One region of the Paenibacillus sp. FSL F4-0087 genome, then DNA from elsewhere that is predicted to be linked to it. Evidence: riboswitches for the same ligand, from Rfam matches in the RefSeq annotation. Region 1 holds a riboswitch; each other region holds the start of a gene.
What was found. A riboswitch is a leader RNA that binds a small molecule or an ion and turns the genes downstream of it on or off. The one in region 1 is predicted to bind thiamine pyrophosphate.
Positions count from the first base shown of each region.

Region 2: linked by a shared signal. The riboswitch ahead of MHB84_RS10875 (ABC transporter substrate-binding protein) and the one ahead of tenA (thiaminase II) in region 1 are both predicted to bind thiamine pyrophosphate.
Region 3: linked by a shared signal. The riboswitch ahead of MHB84_RS25080 (thiamine phosphate synthase) and the one ahead of tenA (thiaminase II) in region 1 are both predicted to bind thiamine pyrophosphate.
Region 4: linked by a shared signal. The riboswitch ahead of thiC (phosphomethylpyrimidine synthase ThiC) and the one ahead of tenA (thiaminase II) in region 1 are both predicted to bind thiamine pyrophosphate.

Region 1 covers NZ_JBBODJ010000001.1:6,611,189-6,614,478, reverse strand. Annotated here, with positions in the region: gene MHB84_RS29920 (NAD(P)/FAD-dependent oxidoreductase) at 1-1,069, shown strand, start outside; gene MHB84_RS29915 (hypothetical protein) at 1,078-1,368, shown strand; TPP riboswitch at 1,415-1,513, shown strand; gene tenA (thiaminase II) at 1,635-2,306, shown strand; gene MHB84_RS29905 (GNAT family N-acetyltransferase) at 2,350-2,883, shown strand; gene MHB84_RS29900 (TetR/AcrR family transcriptional regulator) at 2,933-3,290, shown strand, end outside.
Region 2 covers NZ_JBBODJ010000001.1:2,335,258-2,338,547, forward strand. Annotated here, with positions in the region: gene MHB84_RS10865 (VOC family protein) at 1-161, shown strand, start outside; gene MHB84_RS10870 (NAD-dependent epimerase/dehydratase family protein) at 178-933, shown strand; TPP riboswitch at 1,079-1,191, shown strand; gene MHB84_RS10875 (ABC transporter substrate-binding protein) at 1,414-2,454, shown strand; gene MHB84_RS10880 (thiamine-binding protein) at 2,673-2,963, shown strand; gene MHB84_RS10885 (ABC transporter permease) at 2,963-3,290, shown strand, end outside.
Region 3 covers NZ_JBBODJ010000001.1:5,442,038-5,445,327, reverse strand. Annotated here, with positions in the region: gene thiO (glycine oxidase ThiO) at 1-772, opposite strand, end outside; gene MHB84_RS25080 (thiamine phosphate synthase) at 777-1,370, opposite strand; TPP riboswitch at 1,682-1,791, opposite strand; gene MHB84_RS25075 (ABC-F family ATP-binding cassette domain-containing protein) at 1,856-3,290, opposite strand, start outside.
Region 4 covers NZ_JBBODJ010000001.1:2,091,106-2,094,395, forward strand. Annotated here, with positions in the region: gene thiC (phosphomethylpyrimidine synthase ThiC) at 1-1,232, opposite strand, end outside; TPP riboswitch at 1,596-1,709, opposite strand; gene MHB84_RS09735 (IclR family transcriptional regulator) at 1,829-2,572, opposite strand; gene MHB84_RS09740 (alpha/beta hydrolase) at 2,931-3,290, shown strand, end outside.

The DNA of each region.
Region 1 (3,290 bases):
TAAACGGGGTGTGGAAGTTCTTCTTATAGACCGGAAAGATCGAGGGCAGGCTACGGATGCTGCTGCCGGGATCATCTGTCCCTGGTTATCTCAGCGCCGTAATCAGGATTGGTATCAGCTTGCCAAAGCGGGTGCACGTTTTTATCCCAGCTTGATTGAAGAACTCAAGAGTGAAGGGGAAACAGAAACGGGTTACGCTCAAGTGGGTGCTCTTAGTATTCATACGGATGTGGACAAAATCAACAAGATGCAGGAGAGGGCACACCTTCGTAAAGAAGATGCACCGGAGATTGCCGATATTACCCGTCTAGATGCAAAAGAAACTCATGAGCGTTTTCCTCTTCTGGAGGGGAGCTTTCAGTCCGTCTACATCAGTGGTGCTGCGCGTATCGATGGACGTGCACTTCGTGATGCCTTAATCCGATCGGCTCAACGAAATGGAGCGGTCCTGATTCATGGGGACGCGACACTTCAATATGAATCGGACCGAGTGACTGGAGTGGTTGTGGACGGTAAAGTCATATCGGCTGACGAGGTTATCGTGTGTGCCGGCGCTTGGGCTAATGAACTGTTGAAGCCCTTGGGCATTGATTTTAAGGTTCATTATCAGAAGGCGCAAATTATGCACTTACAGGTTCACGATCGAAAGGACACTGAGAACTGGCCTGTAGTCATGCCTCCTTCGGATCAATATCTGTTAGCCTTTGATCAACAGAAGATTGTGATCGGAGCGACTCACGAAAATGATATTGAAGGATACGATACAAGAGTAACCGCAGGCGGAATGCAGGAAATTTTGAATAAAGGATTGGAACTGGCTCCCGGTTTAGCTGATAGCACGTTTCAGGAAGTAAGAGTAGGATTTCGTCCATTTACACCAGGTTTTCTTCCGGTAATGGGTGCTGTTCCAGGTTGGAATGGCTTGATCGCAGCTAACGGGCTTGGAGCGTCTGGGCTAACGATGGGGCCTTTTATTGGCAGTCAACTGGCCAAATTGGCTTTGGGTATGGATTTGGATATCGATATTCAGCCATATGACCTTGGAAAAGCAATGGATGATCAGAATTGAGGTGAACTATGACGTATTCACAGCGCTTAACTCACGGCTACTCCTCAGACATCATCTATCTGGAGCATCAGATTGCCATCGCAGAGGAGGAATTGGCAAAAGCTGAGGAAAATCGGCGGGCATACGAATCGGATTTAGATCAGTTAAGAACGTCTCCCGGGTATCATTCAACTTCAGCAACGAACGTCTCTAATGAGGAAAAATGGGGCGATGAGTTAAACAAATTGCAAAGTATGATTAAAGATATCCGGACCCGACTTAAAGACTTGCAAGAAGATTTAGGGGAACTTGAAGATTAATAGGAATGGATTGACATTTGGAAAAACACATGTTGTAATAAGCCTGAGCTATTTGCAGGGGGACTGTTCGCAGTTGAGAAGGTTAAAACCTGACCCTTTGAACCTGTTAGTTAATACTGACGTAGGGAGCAAATAACATGTACTCATGTTATTTTGCCCTTGCCGAAAATAGGACAAGGGCTTTTTGGTCTGCATTTTGGAGGACAGAACGCGATAGCTGGATGTGAAGCGGGGACATTATAATTTTAATAAAAGGAGAAATGATCATGTCATTTTCAAGAACGTTAAAAGATAAGTCCAGAACCGTATGGGAAGATGGATACAACCATCCTTTTTTACACGAAATGGGGAAAGGCACACTGGATCGGGAAGCGTTTAAGTTTTATCTTCTTCAGGACTATACATATCTGATTGAATATGCGAAGATTTTTGCCATGGGTGCGGTGAAGGCGACAGATGAAAAACTGATGACGAACTTTACGGTGATTCAACACGCTATTCTGTACGAAGAAATGGATTTGCATCGAAAGTATATGAATGAATTTGGGATTGCGCTGGATGAAAATCATGCTGTCAAACCCTCTCTATACAACAAGGCGTATACGTCGAATATGATGAGTGTTGCACAAACAGGTGGGGTTGCCGAAATCATCGCCGTCATTTTCCCTTGTGCGTGGACGTATTACGACTATGCTACAAGATTAAAAGAACAATATCGAGATTCATTAGAGGGCAATTTCTATCAGACCTGGATCGAAAATTATGCAAGTGATGACTTCCGCGACTCATTCGAATGGTTCTATGATACACTGGATGCATTATGTGAACATAAAACCGAGCTGGAGCTGGAGGCCTTAGAAGACATATTCAGAAGAAGTGTTGAATTTGAATATCTGTTCTGGGATATGTCGTATAAACGGCAACTCTCGTACTTCTGATGAATGCAATCTACTACAACCAGAGATAAGGATGAACATACAGATGGACAATCGTGAGGAACGTATCTATTTGCGATTTTTGAACGTGGAGGACGCGCCGACATTGCTGGATTTGCAGTTCCGTAACCGGGCTGTTTTCGAAGAGATATCGGCAAGTGAACGATCGGAGACGTTCTATACACTGGAGGGTCAAGTTGCACTTCTCGAAGGTTGGAACAAGGCCAGGGAAGAAGGGAAACGTTACTCTTTCGGAATCTTCCTGAACAATACACATGAGCTCATTGGAGAGATTTCTCTGTTCGAACTTGAACTGGATTCCATAGCCAAATGGATTGTTGGTTATGTGCTAGATCAAGTGCAGAATGGCAAGGGATACATGAGTGATGCCCTTCGGCTAGCACTGGATTTTGCTATGAATGAAGCGGGAATAAAACGAGTGGAGGCAGGTGCACTTCCCGACAATGCCGGATCAATTCGAGTGTTGCGTAAAGCGGGCTTCCAGGAAACGGACCGCCAGAATATTAAAATCAAGGGAAGTTGGAAGGAACATGTGATGTTTGCAGTGGATTTGCAGTAGATTGTTGAATACCGTAACGTGAACCACCTAAATCATCCAGGGGGAACTTATGAATAAACGGAAACAAATGTTATTGGACTCAGCACTTGTGCTCTTTGAGAAACATGGAGTAACCAACACCTCCATACAGATGATCCTAGACGAGTCGGGTGTGTCCAAAGGAACATTTTATAAATTCTTTGGTTCCAAGGATGATTGTATTCTTGCCATTCTGGAGCAGCGTGTACAGGAAGATATGATAATTCGCAAAGATTTGGAGAGCCAAAGCTATGCATCCGATTTTGACTTACTGGTAGATCAAATTATGGTGCCGATGATTTTGCCGGAAAAAAAGCTTGTTGTGGAGCTATTCTGGACAGGCTTCTACTCTGGAGAATGCAATCTAGAGAACTTGACTCGTACGCAGT
Region 2 (3,290 bases), 4.3 Mb from region 1:
ATTTTGCCATCCATGTCGATGACCTTGATTCTGAGTACAACCGCATTAAGGCAACTGAGGCCGAATTTATTGATGGAGAGATGATTACACTGCCTAACGGTTACCGTTATTTCTTCATCTATGGACCTGAAAAGGAATGGATTGAGTTCTTCCAGCGCTAAGAATTGGAGCTGATTTATGAACATTTTAATTACCGGCGCAGCCGGAAAAATTGGACGTGACTTGTCCCAACACTTGTCAGAAGCATTTCACCTTCGACTAACGGATTTGAATATCAACAGACTACATACGTATCAAGGGACAAGCCATGAGATCATGACACTGGATGTGACAGATCCCGAAGCCTGTCAGCACGCTTGCGAAGGCATAGATGTGGTTGTTCATCTGGCGGGAGATCCTTCCCCGCATGCCGGATTCTATGAATCGTTGTTGGATATTAATATCAAGGGTACATTTAATGTATTCCGTGCAGCTAAGGACCAAGGTGTGCGGAGAGTCATTCTGGCAAGCAGTGCACAGACGATCGAGGGGTATCCTATTGATGCTCAAGTCTATCCGGACATGCCGACACGCCCACGGAATTTGTACGGAGTTAGCAAATGTTTTGGTGAATCGCTCGCTTCCTATTTTGCGTATACCGAAGGTTTACAAAGTGTAGCAGTACGTATAGGTGCATATGATGATTTTCAACCAGATGGACCCGCGCTGGAGGCAAGGGATATGAGCGCGTATATTAGTCCGGCTGACTTGTGTGATTTGATGTTCAAAACCATTACAGCTACAGATCTGGAGCCCTTCACCATACTGCATGGGATCTCGAATAATCGATTTAAACGATTAAATCTGGAAACCACTCAGAAACAGGTAGGCTATGACCCGAAATCCGATGCTTTTGCACTCAGTCAGATTTCCTTATATGATTCGCCACGATAATTGTTAAAAACCAAACATCTAGAGAGGCCGTTATACGCATGTATAATGGCCTCTTTGATTCATTCATACGTGCCCCTATCCAGTTCCTGACTGGACATGCATGGGCCTCTGGCCTATAATTACACCTAGTAATGCCCGTAACTTCATAGTTTCCCAGGGGAGTCGGAATAGGCCGGCTGAGAGTGTATCCCACCAAGATACTGACCCTTAGACCTGATCTGGATCATGCCAGCGTAGGAATCGGAGTATATCGAATTGGCCCAGCCTCTTTGCTGAGTGCCACATCTCTAACGCCTGCACGCGTCCCGGATTAACGGGGCGCTTTTTTTAATGTTCTTTTATATAGCCAGAGAGCTAAAAAAAGTGACGTCATCCGGATCATAGCTGGTATAAATCTGTCGATTTATGCAAGAAGCTTGGATATGAAGCCAAGGAGTACCCCGCGCCACTGGCCGGACAACATGAAGGAGAGAAATGAAGATGAGATGGCGTAAAATGATGGGCCTAATGCTCTTGTGCGTACTACTAGTGGCTGTGGCCGCATGTGGCGGCAAAGAAGCTGCACCTTCAGGAGAAAATGGCAGCAGCAACACCGAAAACAGCAATGAAGGTGACAACGCAGCCCTCAAGGACATTAAAGTGGTGCTGGACTGGACACCAAATACGAATCATACCGGCCTGTATGCGGCTGTAGATCAAGGTTTTTACAAAGCCGAAGGCTTAAATGTCGAGATTGTACAGCCAGGTGCCGGAGGCGCGGATACGATGGTGGCTTCGAACGAAGTGCCTTTTGGCGTAAGTTATCAGGAGAGTGTAACCCAGGCCCGCACACAGGGGGTACCGCTCGTGTCCATCGCTGCAGTCATTCAGCATAACACGTCCGGATTTGCCGCTCCGGTGGATCGGAACATCAAATCTCCCAAAGATTTTGAAGGCAAAACCTATGGTGGCTGGGGCTCCCCGGTGGAAGAAGCTGTAATGCAGTCCATTATGGAAGGCGAAGGTGCCGATGTATCCAAAGTAAAAAATATTAGCATGGGCGATGCAGACTTCTTCACCGCTGTGAAACGCGATATCGACTTTGCCTGGATTTTCTACGCATGGACGGGCATCGAAGCCGAACTGCGCGGCGAACCGATCGACATGCTGTATGTAAAAGATTATTCCGAAGCTCTGGACTACTACACACCGGTACTCGTTACCAATGAAAAGACGATTCAGAACGATCCCGAGCTGGTTAAAGCGTTCTTGAAAGCGACTTCCGAAGGATATCAATACGCGATTGAACATCCCGAAGACGCTGCCAACATTCTGATCAAGGCCGTACCGGATCTGGATAAGGATCTTGTACTCGCAAGCCAGAAGTGGCTGAGTCCGAAATACCAGGATGACGCACCACGCTGGGGTGAGCAGAAGCAGGAAGTATGGCAGAACTACACGGATTGGATGTTTAGCAAAAAACTGCTCGATGAGCAGGTAGATGTATCCAAAGCGTATACAAACGAGTTTCTACCCCAATAAAAATGGTTTAAGTTTAACTTTTTTTACACCAGAACGAAGAGTGCAGAACCCATCTGAAGAAGCGAAGCGCTCACCTTTATCCCCGGATTTCCTCCGTTAAAAATTATTAAAGAAATCCGGGGATAACAGTGATCGGAAGAGGGTACTGCAATCGGAGTGGTAAAGTGTAAAGCTGGTTTAACTCATGCAATTTAACCCGAAAGGAAACGTGATCTCTCATGGCAAGCACACTACTTAGCATTCAAGTCATTCCCAAAACGCCAAATGGCGAAAATTCCTATCCTTATGTTGATCGTGCCATTGAAGTTATTCAGCAGTCCGGCTTGAAATATCAGGTTAATCCACTGGATACCACGATGGAGGGAGAACTGGAGGAACTGCTCGAGGTTGTCCGCAAAATGCACGAAGTTCTCGTGGAAGCTGGCAGCCCAAGCATCATCTCACAGATCAAGATCGCCCATAGCCCAAGCGGCTTCAGCATGGACACCCTGACGGAGAAATATCGCTAATGCATGCCTATTGGAAAAGCGTATGGCCGCCCTTTGTGGCGGTTATTCTCTTTATAGCGATATGGCAGGGAGCTGTCTCCCTGTTCCATATTGAGAAATGGATGCTGCCTGCGCCTTCAGACATCGCCCATGAAGCAGCGTCCCAGGCCGAGCGACTTGGCATGCATGCATGGGCAACAATCCAGCTGACATTGATTGGGTTTGCAGCAGGTACACTTGTGGGATTACTGATTGCGATGGTGCTGCATCTGATTCCATTTTTGAAATCTGCACTCTATCCATTACTTATTCTTAGTCAAAATATACCGACCATTGCGCTTGCTCCGC
Region 3 (3,290 bases), 1.2 Mb from region 1:
CTTTCACAGGCAAAACAGGCGATTTCAGACCCACTTGTCTCATCAATTCTTCACCATGTAACCCTGTAGCAATAATGACATTTCTCGATGTCATCGTTCCTATTGAAGTCTCAACCCCTTGCACACCGTTCATATCCGTATACAAACGGACATCCTGTACACCTTCCATCACCCTCGCACCCATGGCTTGAGCTGATCTGATATAAGCTTGTGTTAGATTGACGGGAAGAACCTCGCTCTCGGAAGGTCTGTAATATGCACCATACGTATCCCTGTTTAACCATGAAGCTTCCTGTTGGACAGCGACTCGATCCCACCAAATATGTTCTGTAGATAAGGTAGACGATCGATTATTTTTGTAACTGCTGACCTCACTGTATGAACGAAAAGGAGTAATAAAACCATGCTGTTGCAGCCCCATCTCCACTCCGCTAAGCGAACTGATTCGTTCCTTCTGCTCATGAAGCAAAGCTCTGCTCTTCTGTGCAAGCTTCGCCATTACAGCATGAGTGAATTCCTCACTGTCAGCAGCTAGCATCCCGGCAGCTGCACAGGAAGTTCCTCCAGCAATCCGCGCCCGCTCAACCAGAAGAACATCATGACCTCGGCTAGCAAGTTCACATGCAATGGCACAACCGATAACTCCTCCGCCTACAATAATGGTTTCTGCATGAAGCTTGCCTCGAACTTCCGCTCCAACTTTACTTCCCGATACTATTCCTGGATGATAGCCTGAACGATTCCTGCTTCGACTTCTTGCTTCCTCTCTCATGGTCTCATCTCCCTGGTTCAACATACCTCTCTGAATCCTCGATCGCCTGTCGCAATGAAGCCGCGGCCAGTTTCGGCTCATCGTTCGACCAAATCGTTGAAATCACAGCTGCTCCTCTGGCACCAGCAGTTCGAATGGCAGCAATTTTCTCAGGACTAATCCCGCCAATCGCGATCACCGGAATTGAAACATTGGAGCATACCTCAGCCAACGAACTAAGCCCTCTTGATTCGCAATTAGGTTTACTATTTGAAGCATAGACGTGCCCATAAAAAAGATAATCCGCTCCACGTTCTTCAGCAATTTTTGCTTCTTCCAGAGAATGAACCGATATGCCTACGCGGAGCCGATCGTCTCTCTTTAACTCATCCTTATCGTAACTGCGAATAACTGATTGACCCCAATGCACACCACCAAGCGACGTATGTTGGTACAGCTGATCTGAGCCATTTATAATGATTCGGCTAGATGGAACACCTTCTGTTTTTAGACTTTTCGCCCAATACATCTGTTGCTCAAGAGGAAGCTTTTTTTCCCGAATGTGGATATAATCGACCCACCGCCATATATCCTTAGCAATATTCAGAAAAGAGTCCATGTCTCCTGTATCTGGTGAAACCACATGCAGTTCGAATGATCTTGTAGTTACATGTTCGTGGAAGATTGCCGTCCCGTTCGCCCTCCTTTTGCATGATTTAAGCTAATACAAAACAAAAAAAGCCACTCCCGTAGGGAGTGGCCACGAATTTAGAATTCATGGATCAACTGAATGACTGTTCAATGCAATTACTTTATACATAACGCATAACAACTATAGAAATCATCCATAGTCGCAACGCTGTTACATAGAGTTGCATGATTTATCTTGCAGGCAATATCGCAAAGTCATCGATAAAGCTCTTTGTCATTAGTTGAAACGCGCCACTTCCCTACGCTGGTATGATCCAGATCAGGTACGAAGGGTCCGGAATCGCATTCTTCCATCTCAGCCGCATCGTGCGGCCCCCCTAGTGTTCATATGAAGCTGTAGCCTATGTTACCATAGACACCTTTTTTTGTCACCGTACATTTCCATTTATTACGTTATTGTTTTTCGGACCAAGCTTCAACATCCCACGTTTTGGTAACCCAACCTTCATAAAAATCAGGTTCATGGGATACGAGCAGTACGGTACCCTTGAATTCTTGCAAGGCACGTTTCAACTCTGCTTTAGCCGTTACATCCAAATGGTTTGTAGGCTCATCGAACAAAATCCAGTTACTTTCACGCATCAGAAGTTTACAGAGACGAACTTTGGCTTGTTCACCACCACTAAGCGCGTTAAGCGGGCGGGTGATATGCTCATTTTTCAATCCACAACGTGCGAGATGCCCCCGGACTTCATTCTGTGTCAGATGAGAAAATTCGTTCCACACATCTTCGATTGGAGTAATATTACCTGCACGTACTTCCTGTTCGAAATAGGCTGTTTCCAGATAATCACCCAAGAAAGTCTTACCGCTGATAGGTGGGATTTTCCCCAGAATAGTCTTGAGCAATGTGGATTTACCTACACCGTTACATCCAACAATGGCAATTTTCTCGCCACGCTCAATCGTCATCGTCATTTTAGGCAATAATGCATATGAATATCCAATTTCAAAATCAATACCCTCAAAGACGGTTTTACTACTCGCCCGGGCATCCTTGAATTTGAATGTGGGTTTAGCTGCTTCGTCTGGACGATCAATCCGTTCAATCTTGCCGAGCTGCTTCTCACGGCTCTTGGCACGACCGGAAGTAGAAGCGCGGGCTTTGTTCCGCTGAATGAAATCTTCCTGCTTCTTGATAAACTCCTGCTGTTTCTCATAAGCATCAATATGCTGCGCCTTATTCATGTCGGCCATTTCAAGGAATTTGTTATAGTTCGCTGCATAACGCGTCAACTTGGCAAATTCCAGATGATAAATAACATTAACGACCTCATTCATAAACTCCGTATCATGCGAAATCAGAATAAACGCATACGGGTAATCCTTCAGGTAACGCGTCAGCCATTCGATGTGTTCCACATCAAGATAGTTCGTCGGCTCATCTAGCAGAAGTGCAGTTGGTTTCTCCAGTAAGAGCTTGGCAAGCAATACCTTCGTACGTTGACCACCACTAAGCGCGGCCACGTCACGATCCAGCCCAATGGCGGACAAGCCCAGTCCATTTGCCATCTCTTCCACTTTCACATCAATCAGATAAAAATCACCTTGCTCCAATTGCTCCTGAATGTCACCCATTTCTTCCAGCAACAATTCGAGCTTGTCCGGATCGGCGTCTGCCATCTGATCCGTGATGGACATCATTTCCTTTTCCAACTCAAGCAAGGGCAGGAACGCATCCTTAAGCACATCACGAATCGTTTTTCCAGGCGTGAGCTTGGTATGCTGATCCAGATATCCATAACGAACTTTGGGGGTCCATTCAACCTTCCCTTCGTCCTTTAACAATTTCCCGGTAAGGATGTTCATCAGTGTGGACTTGCCTACA
Region 4 (3,290 bases), 4.5 Mb from region 1:
TTGATCTTGTGCATCGGCACATGCCCTGGACCTTCAATCATCACCTGCACATCATACTTCCAGGCGATTTGTGTTAGTTCTCCAAGCGTAACCAGTTCAGCCATCTGAGCTTCATCATTGGCATCGTAGATGCTTCCTGGGCGAAGTCCGTCTCCGAGCGAGAACGCCACGTCATACTTTTTCATAATCTCGCAGATTTCTTCAAAATGGGTATACAAAAAATTCTCCTGATGATGTGCAAGGCACCATGCTGCCATGATGGACCCGCCCCGTGACACAATGCCTGTCATACGTTTGGCGGTCATCGGAATATAACGCAGCAGCACGCCTGCATGGATCGTAAAGTAGTCCACACCCTGCTCTGCCTGCTCAATGAGCGTGTCACGATACAACTCCCAGGTCAGTGCTTCAGCTTCTCCATTGACCTTCTCCAGCGCCTGATAGAGCGGTACTGTTCCAATCGGTACAGGTGAATTGCGGATAATCCATTCGCGGGTCGTATGAATGTCCTTGCCTGTGGAAAGATCCATCACCGTATCCGATCCCCAGCGTACGGCCCAAGTCATCTTCTCCACCTCTTCCTCGATGGAGGAGGATACCGCAGAGTTTCCGATGTTCGCATTGATCTTCACATGAAAATGACGCCCGATCAGCATTGGCTCACTCTCCGGGTGATTAATGTTCGACGGTAGGATGGCCCTGCCACTCGCCAGCTCCTGCCGTACAAATTCCGGTTCCACACCCTCACGAATGGCGGCGAACTCCATCTCCGGCGTGATCAGTCCCTGCCGTGCATAATGCATCTGGGTCACGCAGCGCCCTGCCTTTGCCCGCAATGGTTTACCACGCAAGCCTGGATACTTCTCGGCTCCAGTTCGCTTCCCTCCTGGTTTCAATCCGTTATCCTCCGGTTTTACCGTTCGTCCCTGGTAGGCTTCAACATCTTCACGCTCCGTAATCCAGCGGGTACGCAGCACTGGCAGCCCTGCCCGGATATCGGCATGAAATCCGGGATCGGTCATCGGTCCGCTCGTATCGTAGACACGCAGCGGTTCGTTATACTCCACTCCTTGAGGAGTATTGGTGTCATGAAGGGCAATTTCACGCTCCGGTACTGCAATGTCCGGTCGTGAGCCATGAATGTAAACTTTGCGGCTGCCCGGGAAGGGCTGAACCCGTCCTGCCGTACCTTTTCCCTTTGCCAACTGCTGATCCTGCTTGTCCTGTCCCATCGTTCGGTTTCCTGTACTCATCGCTCTTGTCTCCTCCTCATTAGTGTTTGCCTGGATTGAAATACTTGCACACGGCTCCAAACCATCCACAACATAGAAAAAGAAAGAGCGACCCTACAACACAAAATAGAGACATACAATTCAAGTAATACAGACATACGAGGCAAAAGATATCGGAACCCAATGCTCGCCAATGCTCCCAGCTCTTTATCCAAAAGCAGCTCTGACACCAGCTTTCGCCTGTTTACTGTATAAAAAAAGCCGGTTCCCAAGGGAACCGGCTTATCTCCATCACCAATAACACACCTTATAGAGACTCCTTAGTGGAGCCTATCTATAGGTTAAATTATATGGTGTTCGTGATCGTATCGCCGATTACTTCCCTACGCTGGTATGATCCAGATCAGGTGCAAAGGGTCCGGAATCTCATGCGATTCCGTCTCAGTCCGGACAATTCGGACTCCCCCAGTAACGTTAACAAGTTGCAGCATCTAGGCCGCAGATTCATATTCAATTATGCTGACCCTGTTGGGCCATCCATTACAGAGTAGCGCAACCGAATCATAAAAACAACCTTTAAATTCCAGAAAATAAGATCAGGATAGCATAAGCCCCATCTGCGTAGCAGCTTCCTTCAACACAGGTGCGTATTCATGCAACGTTTCTTGCGAGAGACGGCTAACAGGCCCGGATACCGACAGGGCAGCAGCGATGTTGCCTTTCCGATCCATTATGGGTACAGATACTGCTGCGGCTCCCGGTTCACGTTCCTCATAACTTGTTGCGTAGCCGTATTCCAGAATGTCTTTCATCTGTGCCAAATATACTTTGGGATCGATAAATACTGGCCATTCCGGTCCATTCATCAGATCTTCGCGGTCCTCTTCGGTGGCAAAAGCCATCAGCACTTTGCTGGATGCTCCCACAGATAACGGAAGTCTGACGCCCACCGGAGCTACACGACGAATCGCCTGATCACTCTGCACGGCTTGAATTCGAATCCGCTCACTGCCATCACGCAGATATAAACTCACGGTTTCGCCCAGTCGATCTCTGAGCCGCTCCATCGCAGGAAGGAGCAAAATGGCAGGATCATCGCTGCGAGACATATGGGCAGACAGTTCCCAGATGCGTATGCCGAGTCGATACTTCTCAGTTGCAGCATCCCGGATTACGAACCCTTTGTCCTCCAAAGTAGCCATCAGACGATGGACTGTACTTTTGTGCAGACCGATCTGGCTGGCAATTTCCGTGAGTCCCAGATCACTGCGGGTTGTAAAACACAATAATATATCCAGCGCCCGTTCTACAGCCCGGACGGTTAACTTTCGGTCTTCCATGGCAAGTTGCCCTCCTCATGTTTCATCACATGAAACTTGGTTACATAAATTATATGAGAAACGGTCTCATCTGTAAACCAAAAAGCGCCATTTGGAATAGGGATATTTGTAAATATTTTCTTTTTATAAATTAGAATCCCCTGCATTTTGCACCCTAAGGAAATGTTACCCATATATCTTCAGAACTATATAACAATTGCGTAACAAATGGCCTCAATCAATTGACTTTGACTATATTGGAACATACGATAAAGATATATTAAATTAAGATTTTGCTTCATAAGTAGTCAGAAAAATCATTTATCCGCTCTGTTCGTCTCGTTGTTATCTTCATTTGATTTTTAAAGGAGGGGCAATCATGTATCCGACATCCCAGAGCGAAGCCCCGCTGCAAACGAAAGTGTCAGATCTGCCTTCTTCGTTATCACCGAGGCTGATCCGGTTCAAACATATTGTCGTGGCGTTGTTGCTCTCCGTTGTATTTTTTCTGCTCTTTTGTTTCATTGCACTACACGGTTATATTGCTTGGGTATTATCCAATCCAACTGTAGCGCCTGTATTCTCCAATCCCATGCAGGCGAAGAACATGAAGTATCAAGACATCACGTTCCCGGCAGCAGACGGCAGTCGAACGATGCAGGGTTGGTATATTCCGGCTGATGATAATGCAAACAAAACCATCATATTCAGCCATGGATATGGTGCGAATCGTGAAGAA